3 regions of the Arthrobacter sp. PvP023 genome follow, and region 2 is predicted to be linked to each of the others. Evidence: riboswitches for the same ligand, from Rfam matches in the RefSeq annotation. Region 2 holds a riboswitch; each other region holds the start of a gene.

Region 1 (5,631 bases), 160 kb from region 2:
TCAAGTGGCCGATCACCGAATCGGGTCCTTACCATACACTCCGTGTCGGCAAAAATTCACCTGCCGGAAACGCAGAAGAACCCCCGCCCGGAGGCAGGGGTTCTTCCGGCAAACGTTAGCTGGAGGCTTTAGCCGCCAACGCGGATGAAGACCGGGCCGGAGCCGACGTTGACGCTGAACAGGGAAGTGGTTCCGCCGTTCCAGCCACCGTGCACGGCCTGGCCGTTGCCGACGTATACAGCGATGTGGGCCATGCCCATGCCGCCGTTCTCGTAGTATGCGAGGTCGCCTGGCTGTGCCTCGGCTGCACTCACGGTACGGCCCAGGGAAAGGTAACCGGCCGGCCAGCCGTGGTAGTTGATGCCTACGGCCGCAAGCGCGTTGGTGGCAAGGGCGGTGCAGTCCTGGGCAACGCCGAGCTGGGCGTACGCCGCAGCTGCGATCGAAGCGCCGTTTCCGCTGGCAGCGGCGGGGGCCGCAGGGGCAGCCGGAGCCGCCGGGGCGGACACAGTCTCTGCAACGGCAGCCGGAGCGGCCGCGGGAGCAGCTTCCTGAACTTCAACAACCGGCTTGGGAGCCTCAACGACCGGAGCCGGGGAGGTGGAAACAGCCGGCTTCTCGAAGGAGATGGCGATGCTGGATGCAGCCGAGATGTTGGCCGGAGCGGAAGACTGGACTTCCAGGGTGGAAGCAGAGGTTGCTTCGCGCTGAACATTGGTGTCGGCAGCGTTGGCTGCGATACCGCTCGTCAGGACCAGACCGGAGGCAGCAGCGATAACCGCAGCCTGACGGCCCATGCCACCGGCGTTGTCGCCGACGGCCTTGGCAATGACAGCAAGCGAGTTGGTCTTTGTAACCTCGGCGCGATGCCGTGCGATGGCACGAGTAGTCATTAGTTCTCTCTTTCGTTTTCCTCAGACTGCATGGCAGGCCGCGGTTTTTGGACGCTCCGGCATCTTGGGGGTAAGCCGGAACGGCCCGAACAGGGTTTTTAGCGAAGAACGCGCACTTCAGCGATGGGAAGCGCGTGTGTTAGCGAAGCGTGTAGAACGCAGAGGTGCCCGTGGCGGACACAGCGTGCAGGAGAGTGCCCTGCGAGGGGTTGAGCGCGCTGATCATCATGCCGTTGCCGACGTAGATGCCAACGTGGGCGCCGCCGTTTTGCATGACAAGATCGCCCGGCGCCGGGGTGGCGGTAGGCGTCATGGCTGTCCATGCGTTGGTGCGGGGGATGCTGATGCCGGCCTGTGCGTATACCCACTGCGTGAAGCCTGAGCAGTCCCAGCCGCTGGGAGTGGTACCGCCCCAGACGTAAGGGCTGCCGATACCGGTGTAAGCGATGGCAGCGAGGCCCGATGCTGCTGCGGAAGATGCGGCGTCAGCAAGCTTGCTTGCCTTGGCCTCTCCGTCAGCCTCAGTGGAGGTCTCGCTGGCGTCCGTACCGGTGGACTGTGCCCGAACGGTTTCAACCTTGGGCGCTGCCTTCGTGGTCACTGCCGGACGCTCGAAGGAAACAGTCGCTGTGGGTTCTGCAGTTACGGTCAGCTGGGCCGACTGTGAGCCGGACTCCGTCGAAGCGGAAACGCCCAGGTTGGTATCGGCGGCATTTGCCGGCATCCCAACACTGAGGATCAGTCCGGAAGCAGCTGCGATAACAGCCGCCTGGCGACCTACGGTCCCGGCGTTGGCAGTAACAGCCCTGGACACGGAGTTTAACGGGTTCGTACGAACCGTTTGCGCGCGGTGGCGCGCAGAATTGTGACGTGTAGACACGAAGGTAGCCTCTCCCAATGCCTACGAGGTGAGCTGTCGGATTCGGATGGGAGTCACCCGGCCGCTCGGCTTCCTGGGAAGCGTTGCGACTTAACCCCAAGGTCTTCTTGCGAAGACCAAAATTGGTTCCCCCGCCTCTGCCAGACGATGTAATGCGAACGGACCTTGAGCGGTGGCAGAGTTAGGCAATCCACTCAAGAGCGCCAACTTCGGAAAAGTTGGCGTGCTCTAAACGGTACAGGAATTCCGAACGAATGTCACATTCAGGTCACGACATGTCACAGGAATGCGAGAGCGGCCGATCGTTTGGATCAGAGCCAGCCGAGCGGGTCGACGACTTCGCCGTTGACCATCACTTCAAAGTGGAGGTGGCAGCCGGTGGAGGCGCCGGTGGTCCCGCTGAGCGCCACCACGTCGCCGCGGTTGACCTTCTGGCCAACCTGGACACTGGACGACGAGAGGTGGTTGTACGTGGTTTCCAGGCCGTTGCCGTGGTCAATCACCACACGGTTGCCACCGCCGTAGGGGTGCCAGCCGGAGAAGGTCACGGTTCCGCTGGCGGCGGCGAATACGCTTGTGCCGCACTGGGCCGCGTAGTCCTGGCCACGGTGGAACTCGCCGGCTCCGCCCGTGATCGGGCTAACCCGGAAACCGAAAGGTGATGCGGTGACCATCTGTTCCAGCGGCGCGCCCAGGCTGCCGGTGGATGCCGCGCGGGTGATGGTTCCGGCTGACTGCGCGCTCAGCAACTGCTTGAGCTTGCCGTCCGGATCCCCCTTGGTGGCTACGGCGGTCCGGTTGAAGTCGATCTTGGCGCTGGCGGCAGCGGAGACCTCCGGCTGCGCCGCGACTGATGCGGCGGCGGTGGATCCCGTGTCTGACGTGGAGACCATGGGGCCGGTTGACGGTACGGTCACGGTAAGGACCAGTCCGGTGGCGGCCAGCGCGATGCCCGCCTTCTGACCCACGCCGCTCGCCGAGGCGAAGTCCGTAACCTGGCTGAACAGGCTCCGGCGCCGGCGCGCATCACGGTGTGCGTCGCGCGGCCTGACCGTCATTACGGCTTCGGCCACGGGGTACTCCGAAGCGGGACCTGTCGCCCTGCGGCGGCCCCTGACGGTCTGCGTGGTCAAGAATTATCCTCTCTGGAAAGCCTGCGGAGTTAGCTGTCGGATTCGGGTCAGAGAGATCAAAGACCCGGTCCGCCAATGCAAGGCATCCGACACAGGGGTATCCCAAAGGAATCCTTCGTCGGAGGTGCTTTGCCGCTGACGGACTTCACCCCAAGGCCGTCTTTCAACGGCCGGTTGTGGTTCCCCCGCCTCTGCCAGGAGGTGATTCGTACCTTGATCCGCTGGCAGAGCTCGGCTTCGGATCAGGTAACGCTTTCGTATCGGCGCTAGTCCTCAACTATAGGTGATTAATCAGCACGGTAATAATTCCGTTATCTGCGTCTCAACGTGTTGTAGGTGGTCCTACGAGGTGCACGGTTAGCGGACCGTAACAAATACGTGGGCCGCAACTTCGGGCGGCAGTTCCAGGGCGCCTTCGATCTCGGGTACGCGCACCGAGATGTACTCCCCCACGCGCTCCAGGGCGAGGGACGCCCCCGGCCGGATGCCGCCTTCATCGAGCTGGACCAGCAGCTCCGGCTCAACCTGGATGGGCTCGGCCAGGCGGCTCACGGTAATGCGGGAGTCGGCCCCGTATCCGGCCATGGCGTCAAGAAGGTTCACCACTCCGTCGGTGAACGCGGGAGTGGGCTGTCCGCCAAGTGCCGCCAGGCCGGGAATGGGGTTGCCGTAAGGGGAAACCGTGGGATGGTCCAGGAGCTCGAAGATGCGCCGCTCAACCCGCTCGCTCATGACGTGTTCCCAGCGGCAGGCTTCGTCATGGACATACGCCCAGTCGAGGCCGATGACGTCGGCGAGGAGCCGCTCCGCAAGGCGGTGCTTGCGCATAACCTCGGTAGCCCGTTTCCGGCCTGTTTCGGTGAGCTCAAGGTGCCGGTCGCCCGAAACAACCACCAGTCCGTCGCGTTCCATCCGGCCGATGGTCTGCGAAACAGTGGGGCCGGAGTGGCGCAGCCGTTCGGCAATCCGCGCACGGAGAGCAACGATGTTCTCTTCCTCAAGCTCCAAGATTGTCCGAAGATACATCTCCGTGGTGTCGATCAGATCCGTCATCCAGCTCAGCTCCTCGAGCACAGTCCTTGCGTCAGTCCCACCGTACCGCGCGGAGGCGTTTCCCGTTGGCCGCGGCGAAGTGGACCTGCATCCACCGATCAGCCTTGGGGAACGGCCTCCCGGGATCAGTCCGGCCGGCATCGCGGCCCGCTATACGTCAGGGACCAGCTTAGCCTATTTTGAATTACTCCGGATAATTCGGCGCCGAGCTTCACAGGGACGTACCGCCTGCGCCTCAGGGATGTCTCAGTGACTGGACTATGACGGATACCGTTCCGTTCCCCACCGGCGCGTCAGGCAGAATATAGGGGATTCCCCCGGCAGGAACCCGTGCACTGCCAGGCCTCCCCCACGTCCACGCCGAAAAATTGGAGCCATTGTGAGCGACACCAGCATCACTATCCCCGCCAACCTCCTGCCCAAGGACGGACGGTTCGGCGCCGGGCCTTCAAAGGTCCGTCCCGAGCAGATCGAGGCCCTGTCTGCCGCCTCCGCCACGCTTCTTGGCACCTCGCACCGCCAGGCTCCGGTCAAGAACCTCGTAGGGTCCGTCCGCAACGGCCTGAGCGAGTTCTTCCGCGCCCCGGACGGCTACGAAGTCATCCTCGGAGTGGGCGGCTCCACCGCGTTCTGGGATGTCGCGGCGTTCGGGCTGGTGGACAGCAAGGCCCAGCACCTCTCCTTTGGGGAGTTCGGTTCCAAGTTCGCCTCCGCCACCAACAAGGCTCCGTTCCTGGACGCATCCTCCATCATCAAGGCCGAGCCCGGTACCCGGCCCGTAGCGCAGGCGGAAGCCGGCATTGACGTGTACGCCTGGCCCCAGAATGAGACCTCCACGGGTGTCGCTGCCCCGGTCACGCGGGTTGCCGGCGCGGATGAAGGATCGCTGGTCCTTATCGATGCCACCTCCGCTGCCGGCGGGCTGGACGTCGATGTGTCGGAAGCTGACGTGTACTACTTTGCGCCGCAGAAGAACTTCGCGTCCGACGGCGGCCTGTGGCTGGGCCTCTTCTCCCCCGCCGCCCTTGAGCGTGCTGCGCGGATCAAGGCAAGCGGCCGGTGGATCCCCGATTTCCTGGACCTGCAGACTGCCATCGACAATTCCCGGCTCAACCAGACCTACAACACCCCGGCGCTGGCCACCCTGGTCACCCTGGACGCTCAGGTGCAGTGGCTGAACGTCAGCGGCGGGCTCGATTTTGCCGCGGCCCGTACCGCCGACTCGGCCGGACGCATCTACTCCTGGGCAGAGGCCTCCGAATACGCCACGCCGTTCGTTGCCAAGGCCGAAGACCGTTCAAACGTGATCGCCACGATCGACTTCGACGATTCGATCGACGCTGCGGCCATCGCGAAGGTCCTCCGTTCCAACGGGATTGTGGACACTGAGCCGTACCGCAAGCTGGGACGCAACCAGCTGCGCATCGCCACCTTCGTGGCGATCGACCCTGACGACGTCTCCGCTCTCCTGTCCAGCATCGACTACGTCGTGGGAGAACTGCGCAAGTAAGGAACCAGCCAACGCAGACGCGTTAGCGTTCGACGGCGTCGTCCGGGTTTTGCTCCCGGACGGCGCCTTCGTCTTTGCGCACTCTGCTTTCAGCTTTGCCATCGTGGTTGGGCCCGGCGGATACCAACCGGAAGTAGCGCAGTCCCCGGGCTCGGCGGTTGA
Region 2 (5,631 bases):
CACCGCCCGAACAGCTAGGTCACGGAATCCTGCTGCTGCCCCGGGTGGGGCAGGATGGAAGGATGAGCTTTCGCCCCGATGCCCCCGCCCCGGTTTCCGCGGGACTATCCGCCAGCACCATCATCACCCGTGCCGTCCTTTTCGACATGAACGGCACCCTGGTCGATTCCACAGCTGTTGTGGAGCAGGTGTGGGGCGAATTTGCCGCCCGTTACGGCCTGGACATTGCCGAGATCCTCCGCACCTCACACGGCGTCCAGGCGGGGGACACAGTGCGGCGGTTTGCGCCCGCCGGCACTGACGTTGCGGCCCTGACCGCGGAACTGGGCGCCATGGAGCGGGTGCGGACCGAGGGCATTGTGGCGTTGCCCGGGGCGGCCGAACTGCTGCGCAGCCTCCCGGCGGATGCCGTGGCGCTGGTGACTTCCGCCGACCGGATCCTGGCCGATATCCGGATGGGCGCAGCGAAACTTGCCATGCCGGCCACAGCCGTCACGGCCGACCTCGTCACCCGGGGCAAGCCGCACCCGGAAGGTTACCTCCGCGCCGCCGAACTGCTTGGCGTGGAGCCGGCCGATGCCCTGGTCTTTGAGGATGCCCCGGCAGGCATTGCGGCCGGAGTCGCCGCCGGGATCCGGACTGTTGCCATCGGGCCCAACACCGGTCCGCTGCCGGACGGCGTTATGCACATTGCCGACTACTCCGCTGTGTCCGTCACAACGGACGTGGACGACGCCGGCATCAGGACGATTTCCTTCCGGTTCTGACCCCCAGCCCGGTTCCCGGTCCAGTAGTGTCGTTCGGGACGGCTGACTCTATCTCGGGGGGATAGGATGACCGAGATTCCGATTGACGGTGCCAGGGGCACTGTCGAGCTGCGCAACGGCGTCTTGCATGTGCGTTGGATTCCAGGCCTGGCCATTTGCGAAGAAGCCGCGGTGGCCGTGATGTCCGCGGTCAATGAGCTGAGCCGCGGGCGTCCGTTTCCGATGCTGGTGGACATGGCTGCGACGGAGTCCATGAGCCGCGGCGCCCGGCGCGTTTTTGCCCGTCCCAGCACGGTGGCCAGGGTGGCGCTCCTAGGGGCGTCCCCGGTGGACCGGGCATTGGCCAATTTCTTCCTCAGCATTCATTCTCCTGCCGCTCCGACGCGGTATTTCACCTGCCCGGAGGAAGCCATGGGGTGGCTCCCGGCACTTTAACCGTCATCGCGGCGGTTTAACCGTCATCGCGGCGGTGGAACACCCGGCGCGAGTTGGGCCCGCAGTTCCGGAACCGGAATACGGCCGGCCGCCAGGTCGCGGCTGAGGCGGACCATGCCGCGAAGATCGGCGAGCGCGGTCTGGAAAAGGTCCACACCGGCGTCGCCACCGTCGGTCCAGTCCACCGGGACCTCGTGTACGCGGAGTCCGCATCTTTCGGCCAGGACCAGCAGTTCGGTGTCAAAGAACCATGCGGTGTCAGCCGTATGCGGCAGGATGTGCCGGGCAACATCTGCGCGGATAGCCTTGAAGCCGCACTGCGCGTCGCTGAAACGCGCACCCATCAGCGCATGCAGCAGAACGTTGTACCCGCGGGAGATGAACCCCCGCCACGGTCCGCGGACAACGCGGGAAGTTCGTGCCAGCCGCGATCCGATCGCCAGGTCCGAGTGCCCGGAAAGAAGCGGGGCGACCAAGGGGGCGAGCGCAGCGAGGTCGCTGGAAAGACTCACGTCCATGTAGGCCAGCACGGGTGACGGCGAGGCCAGCCACACGGTGCGGAGCGCGTTGCCGCGGCCTTTGGAGGTGAGCCGGACCACGGTGACCTCGCGTAGTTCCCGGGCCACACGCTCGGCGGTCTTGAGCGTGCCGTCGGTGCTGGAATTGTCCGCCACCGTAATCCGGAACGGGTAGGGAAACGTATCGGCCAGGTACAAGTGGAGCTGCCGCAGGGATTGCTCCAGACCCTGTTCCTCGTTATAGACCGGGATGACTACATCCAGCACCGGCGCAGCGGTTCCTGTGGTGCCGGTCATGTGCGTATCAACGGGCGCCCGACGGACGCGACCCTGCCGGGGGAACGTCGGGGCGGGAGGACCCGGCCGGGCGTCGACGGCGGCCCGCGGTTGCGGGTGCAGCAGGGTTCCCGTGGCCAGGTCTGTGGGCGTCATGGTTCAACTATGGCGCCGCAGCATATGAAGGATTTAGGCCAAAGCTGTGCAGCTGCTGTGGGCTCTGTCAGGACCGGAACAGGAACGGAAGCGGCAGCGGTGCTCCCGCCGTCATTGGTGGGAGCACCGCAGCCGCGGTTTATGCGTCAGGGGCGAGTAGCGAACAGATGTTCGTGGCAGTGCCGGATCCTGAGAATCTCCGCAATTCGTTGCCTTTGGAATCCACAGAGAAGTTGACATTACCCCGTGTGAGGAATAGCCCGTCAGGAGACGGGAGCTGAAGGAGGCTATTGCCCGTAGCCTTCACCTCGACCACGTTCTCGCTCGGGAACGAAAAGAAAAGGACGCCCGTGATGACGTAACTGGCGGTCTTTCCGTCTGGCCCCGTCAGCGTTATCTTCAGCCTCGGGGAAGTGCTGATGATGTCCCCGGAGGGAGTCGTGATGTTCTTGGCCTTGCCGGTGACTTCACCGGTGACAGGAAATCCACAGCTCGTGAAGGTGGCGGGTCCGTCCACGGTGATCGGCGGGCCCGAAGGGGCGGCGGCGGCCGGAGCGGCGGCTGCGAAGATTGAGGCCAGGACGGCCGTCGGAACTAACCATTTTTTCATTGTTGTGCTCCCTGCATCTTGATGACGGCGCTGGGCCGGCAGCCGCTGGGAAGACGATTGAAAGCGGCGGCGACCCAGAGTCACTCCTCGACCTTGTGAAAACCTTGTGGCTCCGTAACGGAGAGAAGGTCCCGTCCAACAAGAAGCACCACGCCAATACGGCCGGAGGCCCCGAACCCAAGCATGGATTCGGGGCCTCCGGTGTTGCGAGCCAAGATGGCTTCGTGTGCCGGTTTAGTACCAGTTGTTGGCGTAGTGGAAGTCCAGGGCGCCGCAAGGGGAGCCGTACCGTTCCTTTACGTAATTCAGGCCCCAGTTGATCTGGGTGCGGAAGTTGGTCAGATAGTCGGACCCGGCGCTGGCCATCTTTTCCGCCGGCAGCGACTGGACGATGCCGTACGCGCCACTGCTGGCGTTCGTGGCAGTGGTCTTCCAATCCGATTCCTTGGTCCAGAGCGTGGTGAGGCACTGCATCTGGTCAGCCGCCCAGCCGTACGTTCCGAGCTGCGAGGCGGCATACGCCTGGGCAGCTGCGGGATCGTCAACAGCTACGGGCGGTGCCGGGGCCGGAGCCGGTTCGGGGGCCGCGGCAGGTGCAGGAGCGGCGGCGGCCGCAGGCGCTTCCGGTGCCTTCTCCTCCGACGGCTTCTCCCCGGAGGACTGCGCGTTCACGCTGACAGAGGACGGAGCGGGCATGGCGGAAACGAGGATTTTTTCGAACGCGAGCTTCGATTCGGCGTCGGCAGTGGTTGCGGCACTTCCCGCGCCCGTTGCCGATGTTGCGGGGGCGGCGGGTTCGGAAGCCTGGCCGGCGGCGCCGACGCCAATCAGCACCGCGCAGGCGGTGGTTACTACTGCGGCCCGGCGGCCGGAGCCCTGCAGGCTGGCCGCGAACCGGGACAACGGGGACGTCTTGGCGGCTGGTTCGGCGCGGTGGCGTGAGCGGTGCGCAGGCGCTGCGGACGTGCGGGAAGCGGGCTCAGGACGTACTTCTGGCGTGGATTTAGTCATGGTTGCCTCTCGATGCCGGCGGAGTTAGCTGTCGGGTTCGGATGAGGTCATCCGGCCGCACGGAACTTCACGTGTCGGCTTCACCCCAAGGGCGGCAATGCAGAATGCCCGGAGACCTGGGTCCCCCGCCTCTGCCTGATCATGAGGAAACCCGGGTAGCGGCAGAGTTTGGCGTCCATCCGGATATGCGGCCGGAACGGTGGCCGCACTCCAAAAACGGTACAGGAATCTTGCGATTAAGTCACATTTCGGTAACGAGGATCACGACGGCGGCGCGTTGGCTTGCGTAACTGCCTGCACTGCAGGCCGGGCTTCCGGTGCGGCTACGCTTCCGGTGCTTCTCCCGGGAGGCGCAGCGCAAACTCTGTGCGTCCCGGGCGGGAAGTGACCTCGACGGTTCCACCATGCGCCTCCACAATCGACTGCACGATCGACAGCCCCAGCCCGCTCGTGCCCTCGGCAGCCGCAGCGCCCGCGCCGCCGGAACCCGACGCGGAACCTGCAGGACTGGTTCGCGCGGCGTCAGCCCGGGCAAAGCGGGCGAAAACCCGGTCCACAAATTCCGGCGGGATCCCGGCACCGTTGTCCGTTACGGTCACCACAGCGCTGCCGTCGGCCGACCGCATCACTCCGGTGACCACGGTGGTGCCCGGTTCCGTGTGCTTGCGGGCATTGGAGAGCAGGTTGGCCATCACCTGGTGCAGCTGCTTGGCATCCCCGCGGACCACCACGGGCTCTTCCGGGAGCTCCAGCTGCCAGATGCGGTCCGGTGCCATGACCTTCTCGTCGCTGACGGTTTCCACCGCAAGCTGCGTCAGGTCCACATCGCTGATCTTGAGCGGCTGGCCTTCGTCCAACCTGGCCAACAGCAGGAGGTCCTCCACCAGGGTGGTCATCCGTTCGGACTGGCTCTGCACCCTGGCCAGCGATTTCTGGCCGTCCGGGGTGAAGTCCTCGGTCATCCGCATGAGTTCCGTGTAGCCGCGGATAGCGGTGAGCGGCGTGCGCAGCTCGTGCGAGGCATCGGCCACGAACTGGCGCACCTTGGTTTCGCTCTGTTGCCGGGCCTCAAGCGCCTTGGAGACGTTATCCAGCATGAGGTTGAGGGCGTGCCCCACACTGCCCACTTCGGTTCCGGGATGCGCGTTCGACGGCGGCACGCGGACTGCGAGGGCCACCTCGCCGGCGTCGAGCGGCAGTTTCGAAACCTGCGTGGCGACCTCGGACAGTTGCTCGAGGGGTTTCATGGTGCGTCGGATCAGCACCGTTCCGGCAAGGCCGATCAGTACCAGGCCGCCCATCGACACGATCACCATCGTCCATACCAAGGAGTTGAGCGTGTTCTGTTTCTCGTTGAGGGGGAGCCCGGTGACAATCACGTCCCCGTATGGCGCCGCCACCGCCACCAGGCGGTAGGAGCCGGTGGACAGTGCCCGATCGACGGGCGTTCCGTCGTGCTGGAGTGCCAAAAGAACCTGGTTATCCTCGGGGGAGAGGGACGCCACGGTGGCGTCTTTGGCGAGGAACCCGGCGCTGCTGACATTCCCGTCATCTATGCGCGCGATGAGCGTCCCGACACCTTGGCCCGGGCCTTCGAACCCGTCCTGCCTGCCGGACGGGTTGCTGGGGCGTGGCCGTCCCGCCTCGTTCGATAGCCGTGAGGCCTGCCCCAGTCGTTCATCAAGCTGCCTGGTCAGGAAGGAATCCATGGAGGCATAGCTGAACAGGCCGATCGCGCCGCAGATCGCCACAAGGAGTGCCATGGCCACGAGTACCAGCCGGGTGCGGAGGTGCCAGGTCGAAGGATCAAGCCAGCGGCGGCGGTCTTTGCGGGTTTCGCCGGAGAGTGTGGGCACCG
Region 3 (5,631 bases), 1.9 Mb from region 2:
CTCAACCGCGGATCAGCGTGGGCTTCCGCGTGGGACCGGCAACTCGCACCATTCCGCAGTGACCTGGCAGCCCTGGAACAAATGCTCAGCAAGCGGCACGCCGCGGGGGACTCGGCGACCGCAGCGGCGCTGCGGTCCTTCCGCGACGAGAGCCACCGGGAGATCGAACGGTGGTCGGCCGAACTCGCCGAGGGCACCATCAGCCCGGAAACGGCCCTGGACCGGCTGCGGGATGCCCGGACGCACCTGACTGAGCTCCTGAAAAGCCACGCAGACACAATAATCGCAGGCTTCGCCAAGACCGACCGGGAAGCCAGGCTGATGCGCGAGGAAATGGAGAGCTCCCAGGCCGGTACCAAGGTCAAGCACGGCCGTACCTACGAGCCCAGCATCCTTGGCACGGTCTATCCGTCGTACTACTTCTTCTCAGTCCCCGCCTTCAACACGGGGTTCAGCACCGGCGTGGGCAGCGTCAGCACAGCCCGCGGCGGGGGCAGCACCACCGGCTACGGCGGCAGCGGAGGCAGTTTTTCCGGGTCCGGGAGTTCGTCCAGTTTCTAGGCGCCGACGGGTCTCGACAAGGATCCCGGATCGGAGGAAGCTGAGCATCGTATAGCGATCACTTCATCGGTTCGCCGCATCGATCCAGACCAGGCAGACCGACTCCGCTGTCCGGTCGCGCTAGCGGGACCGGACAGCCCCATCCGCAACTCCGATTGATGGAGAGAGCCATGACCACAAATGTTGTCGCTCAGCTGGCAGTAAAGTCGCACAATTCTCCGGACGAAAAGCGCCGCCCTGACAAGACGGAAGTGGATCTTGTATCCGTCGACGCCTACACCATCGGAAGATTTACCTTTGAACCCGGCTGGCGTTGGTCCGAATGCATCAAGCCCGTCGCTCAGACCGATTCATGCCAGCTCAGCCACGTTGGTTTCTGCGTTTCCGGCAAACTCACGGTCAAGACCTCTGACGGCAGCCAGATCACCATCGCCGCTGACGACTCCTACAGCATCCCGCCAGGGCATGATGCATGGGTTGAGGGAGACGAGCCCTTTACGGGCATCGAGTTCGTCAGCGCCGCAGTGTTCGCCAGGGCACCCGAATAGCAGACAGGCGGCGTCTGGCGCCCAGGCAGCGAACCAGCCCAGCGGCTTCACAGTTCACAGCGGCTTCGCTACTGCGGGTGGATCCTGTCAATAACGAAATCCCCGCCGGGAATGACCGTGGTTTCATGGCCGTCGTCGAAACGCACCACGTAGGGCGGCGCTCCGTCAGCGCCATGGACCTCAATGATCTGGCCGTGCCGCTCCGCCGATCCGACCGTCTTGCCCCGGATAGTGATCCGGTCTCCCTGGGTTGCCTTCATGGCAATCACCTCCAAAGACCAGAGTACGAGTGTCGGGGCATGGATAACAGGGCCGTTCCGCACTGGCAGGCCGGGGTATCGGCCGGGCTTCCATGCGGCACCACCCGGGATCTGGCGCTGGTGGCCGCCTGGCAGGAGTATTGGGATACAACGGATCTTGACCCTGGCACCGGACCGAGGGGGAACGGCTATGGCGGAGGAGAAACCCACCAGCTGGTGGGCTACGCTGCCCGGTCTGCTGACCGCCGCTGCAGCGGTGATCACCGCTGTGACGGGGCTGCTGCTTGGCCTGGGGCAGCTTGGGGTGTTCGACGCCGGCAAGCCCGCCGCTTCAACGGCGGGCTCCTCCGCCACCGGCGCCTCCGCACAGCCGGACGGCACTGTCCCGCCGTCGGGTGCCGGGTCCGGCGGCGGTAACAGCCCGGAGTGGGCGGTAGCCCTGCCGGCCGAGCACCGCTACAGGGCTGCCGACGTCGAATATGAAATTCTTGGTGCCCGTGCGCGCCCTGACGTGTCCGGCAAGATCGCGTTGACGTTCACGCTCAGATGCACCAACCACGGCAGGTATGACATCAACTTCTGGGACTCAACGTTCAGGCTCGGCGCCGTCGGAGTCAGCCACTCCCCCGATTCCGGCCTGAACGAGCTGGTGGCTGGCGATTCAAGCAAAACGGGCGATGTCCGCTTCACTATCCCGGCGGACACCCGCGATGCCGTCCTGCGGATCAAGTTCGCACAGGGCGAGAGCACGGTTCCGGTCGCGATCTCCCCGCCCTGAAACCCCGGGCAGATGTGTGGCGACGGGGAAGGCCGGTGACCGGCTGCCCCCAAGGCAGCTGATCACCGGCCTGTCATCCGGTTTCCCGGCCCCTCGGGGAGAACGGGACCGGCAGGCTAGGCTCCGGCGCGGACGAAGGTCACGCCGCCGGTGGCCGTCAGCCAGGACAGCGGGTGGGTGACGGTGGCGTTGACACCGTTCATGCCGCCGCTGATCACCTGTCCGTCGCCGATGTAAATGCCCACGTGGCCGGACTGGACCACCATGTCGCCGGGCTGGGGTTCCGCCACCACTGAGCCGTAGTTCATGAACTGCATGGGTCCCAGGTCGCCGACGGGAATGCCGGCGGAGCCAAGTGCCTTTTCCACCATGGCGGTGCAGTCCTGGGTGATGCCCAGTTGCGCGTAGGCGGCAGAAACCATGGCGGCGTTGACACCGCCGGCCGCCGGGGCAGGAGCCGGAGCCGGCGCAGCTGCCTGGACCTGGACGGAAACGGCAGGAGCCGCCGGCGCCGCAACCGGTGCCGGCGCTGCAGCCGGGGCCACCGCTTCTGCCGGGGCGGGCTCGCCAACCGGCACTTCCACTGGAGCGGGGGTGGTGCTGACGTCCGGCCGCTCGAAACTGATCCTGACGTGGGAGTCCGCGCTGAGCGGGGCACCCACCTGGGCCTTGGCGTCGAGGCCGGATGCCGGTGCCGAATCGCGTTCCGCGGGAGCCTCGGCGGCCTGCGCAGCCATCCCGCTGGACAGGACCAGGCCAGAAGCCGCCGCAATCGCCGCGGCCTGGCGGCCAACCTTGCTTCTGCCGCGGGCCGTTGTGACGCCGGAGCGTCCTGCGGGCGCGGTTGACGGATGGTGAGCGGGCAGTTTGCGTGAAGACATGAAGTAACCTCTCCCGATGCCTGCGAGGTTAGCTGTCGGATTCGGATGGGAGACACCCGGCCGCAGTTGCCATCCGCTCAGCGGACGGCTTGCGGCTTCACCCCGAAGACCTGCACAACAATCCTGCAGGCCAAAAGTGGTTTCCCCGTCCCTGCCGGATGGTTTCGATCGGATCCCGGGCCGCGGCAGGGTTAGGCAATCCGCCCGGGAGTGCCCGTATCGGAGATAACCGGCACTGTCCCACCGTACGCGCGCCCCTCGGCCGATGTCACATTCGGATAACGCACTGCCGAACCAAGCGCGGAATGCAGGTAGCTGCGGTGTACTCGGGTACTGCGTTAATCAAAGTCGAGTGTTTTGCCTTGACGCCACGAGGCGTAGTCTACGTGCATGTTCTTGCGGGGGGACTCACACGCTTGGAGGCATCATGCGTTGGTCCAATCAGCCTGTCCGCAAGCCCGCGCGTCACGTGGCGGATCCCCCTGAACCTTTGGCCGGAGGCCCGCACGGCAGGCGCTGGGTTGCAATCCTGGGTGCGCTGCTGCTTGCTGTCAGCACAGTGGCGGGCGTGGCCGGCACTTCGAAGGCCGCGGGGCCGACCATCGTCAGCCTGACGTTCGACGACGGACTCGGCAGCCAGTTGGCCGCAGCGCAGGAGCTGAAAGCCCACGGCCTGGTAGGAACTTTCTTCATCACCACGTCCTTTGTGGGCCAGTCCGGGTTCCTCACCCAGGCAAACCTGAACACTCTCGTGGCCGATGGCAACGAGATCGGCGGCCACAGCGTGACCCACCCGGACATGACAACGCTCAGCGCAGCGGCCGCCAGTGCGGAGGCCTGCAACAGCAAGTCCACCCTCGAAGGCTGGGGCTTCACCGTCCGTAACTTCGCCTACCCCTTCGCGGCGGAGAACGCCACTGCCCAATCAGCGGTCCGCGGCTGCGGCTACGCCAGTTCCCGGGGCCTCGGTGACATTCGATCTCCGGCCAGCTGCGCCGGCTGCCCTGTTGCCGAGACCCTGCCGCCGGCTAACCCCATGGTCACCCAGGCACCGGACCAGGTGGACAGCACGTGGACCATGGCAACTCTTCAGGCTGCCGTCACCAACGCCGAGTCAACAGGCGGCTGGCTGCAGCTGACCTTCCACGAAATTGCCACCGGAACTGATCCGACGTTGTCCATCAGCCCCGCACTGTTCAAAGAGTTCGTCACGTGGCTGGCTGCGCGGACAGCAAACGGTACGACGTCGGTCCGTACAGTGGCGCAGGCGCTGGGCCAGTCCCCTGTGGCGTCACCGCCTCCGTCACCTTCGCCGTCACCGTCACCATCACCGACGCCCACTCCTTCAGCCGGGCCGGCCGTTAGAGGCGCCATTGGGGCGCTCTGGGTGGCGCAAGGCGCGGGAAACGGACCGCTCGGTTCCCCGGTCACGAATGAAGTCTCAGGACTCCGAAACGGAGGCGTTTACCAGAGTTTCCAAGGCGGCCAGGTCCATTGGTCGCCGACTACCGGAGCGCACAGCACCAGGGGTGGAATTGGCACGGTCTGGGCTGGGCAGGGATGGGAGAACGGTAAACTCGGCTACCCTCTTTCGAGCGAAATCCCGGGGCTAAAGGGCGGCGGCGTTTACCAGGTCTTCCAAGGCGGACAGATTCACTGGTCACCAGCATCAGGAGGACATGCCACGCTAGGGGCCATTGGCGCTGCGTGGTCCGCGCAGGGGTGGGAAAACGGTGGTCTGGGATACCCGGTCTCACGTGAAGTCACAGGGCTCAGGAATGGCGGCGCCTACCAGGTTTTCCAGGGAGGTCAGATCCACTGGTCGGCCGCTACGGGCGCCCACGGCACCAAAGGCGCCATTGGCGCGGCCTGGGCAGCTCAGGGGTGGGAAAACGGCCTCCTCGGCTACCCCACCAGTGACGAATACATCGCATCCGGTGGCGTCGCAGCACAAAATTATCAGGGAGGACAGGTTACGTGGTCACCGGCTCGGGGAATCTCCATCACGTACTAGGCCGAACCACTGCATCGGATGACGCGGCAATCCGTCTTAGATGGGCGGTCCGTAGGTGAAAAACTATTGCGTGGCCATCTGCCAGCTGAGCGATCAGCCGCCGGAGGATTTCGACGTCAACACGGAGCTCTTGATCCTCGAGGGCAAGGAACTGCATGTGGCGACGTGGGACGCCGAGCCGCGGGACGGCGGCTTTGACGTCCTGGTCCTCAACGACCGCGTCAGCGCCCTGGGGTTCATGGTGGTTACAGACTGGGAGTTCCTGGAGGGCAGGGCCTACGCGGTGGTGGAGCGTCGGGCCGGCGGCTGAGCGGCGTCCCCAAGCGACAGCGCCGCCGCGCGCCTCAGCCACGGATCAGGATCCCGCGCCCAGCGCCCCAGCACAGCATGTGCCCGCATCCCAGCTTGTCCTTCCAGCGCCGTCACCAAGGGACGGACGACGTCGACGGCGAGCGGGTCCACCAGCTCACCCAGCTGCGCCTCCCGCACAAAGCCCTCGATCCGGGTGAGGTCGGAGTTGTTGAGCAAGGCCACCCTGGACTGCAGCAGGACAACCGCCGCCAGGCGGCGCTCGAAGACGGGCACGGAC

Evidence for each region. Region 2 has a riboswitch for cyclic di-AMP ahead of JOE31_RS19510 (hypothetical protein). Riboswitches for the same ligand answer to the same signal wherever they lie in the genome.
Region 1: it holds a riboswitch for cyclic di-AMP, as region 2 does, so the genes downstream of both, JOE31_RS18790 (C40 family peptidase) here and JOE31_RS19510 (hypothetical protein) in region 2, are expected to answer to the same signal.
Region 3: it holds a riboswitch for cyclic di-AMP, as region 2 does, so the genes downstream of both, JOE31_RS11120 (NlpC/P60 family protein) here and JOE31_RS19510 (hypothetical protein) in region 2, are expected to answer to the same signal.

What each region holds. Positions count from the first base shown of each region.
Region 1 is NZ_JAFIBI010000001.1:4,149,952-4,155,582, forward strand. Features, by position in the region: gene JOE31_RS18785 (NlpC/P60 family protein) at 129-893, opposite strand; gene JOE31_RS18790 (C40 family peptidase) at 1,033-1,617, opposite strand; cyclic di-AMP (ydaO/yuaA leader) riboswitch at 1,778-1,971, opposite strand; gene JOE31_RS18795 (M23 family metallopeptidase) at 2,085-2,906, opposite strand; cyclic di-AMP (ydaO/yuaA leader) riboswitch at 2,910-3,153, opposite strand; gene JOE31_RS18800 (metal-dependent transcriptional regulator) at 3,264-3,959, opposite strand; gene serC (phosphoserine transaminase) at 4,339-5,469, shown strand; gene JOE31_RS18810 (MFS transporter) at 5,492-5,631, opposite strand, start outside.
Region 2 is NZ_JAFIBI010000001.1:4,310,818-4,316,448, reverse strand. Features, by position in the region: gene JOE31_RS19535 (VOC family protein) at 1-18, shown strand, start outside; gene JOE31_RS19530 (HAD-IA family hydrolase) at 63-767, shown strand; gene JOE31_RS19525 (STAS/SEC14 domain-containing protein) at 834-1,202, shown strand; gene JOE31_RS19520 (dolichyl-phosphate beta-glucosyltransferase) at 1,226-2,152, opposite strand; gene JOE31_RS19515 (hypothetical protein) at 2,292-2,846, opposite strand; gene JOE31_RS19510 (hypothetical protein) at 2,997-3,773, opposite strand; cyclic di-AMP (ydaO/yuaA leader) riboswitch at 3,773-3,957, opposite strand; gene JOE31_RS19505 (HAMP domain-containing sensor histidine kinase) at 4,097-5,629, opposite strand.
Region 3 is NZ_JAFIBI010000001.1:2,405,664-2,411,294, reverse strand. Features, by position in the region: gene JOE31_RS11140 (DUF5129 domain-containing protein) at 1-561, shown strand, start outside; gene JOE31_RS11135 (cupin domain-containing protein) at 732-1,109, shown strand; gene JOE31_RS11130 (DUF1918 domain-containing protein) at 1,178-1,369, opposite strand; gene JOE31_RS11125 (hypothetical protein) at 1,560-2,147, shown strand; gene JOE31_RS11120 (NlpC/P60 family protein) at 2,264-3,028, opposite strand; cyclic di-AMP (ydaO/yuaA leader) riboswitch at 3,032-3,226, opposite strand; gene JOE31_RS11115 (polysaccharide deacetylase family protein) at 3,456-5,042, shown strand; gene JOE31_RS11110 (hypothetical protein) at 5,113-5,352, shown strand; gene JOE31_RS11105 (DNA alkylation repair protein) at 5,319-5,631, opposite strand, start outside.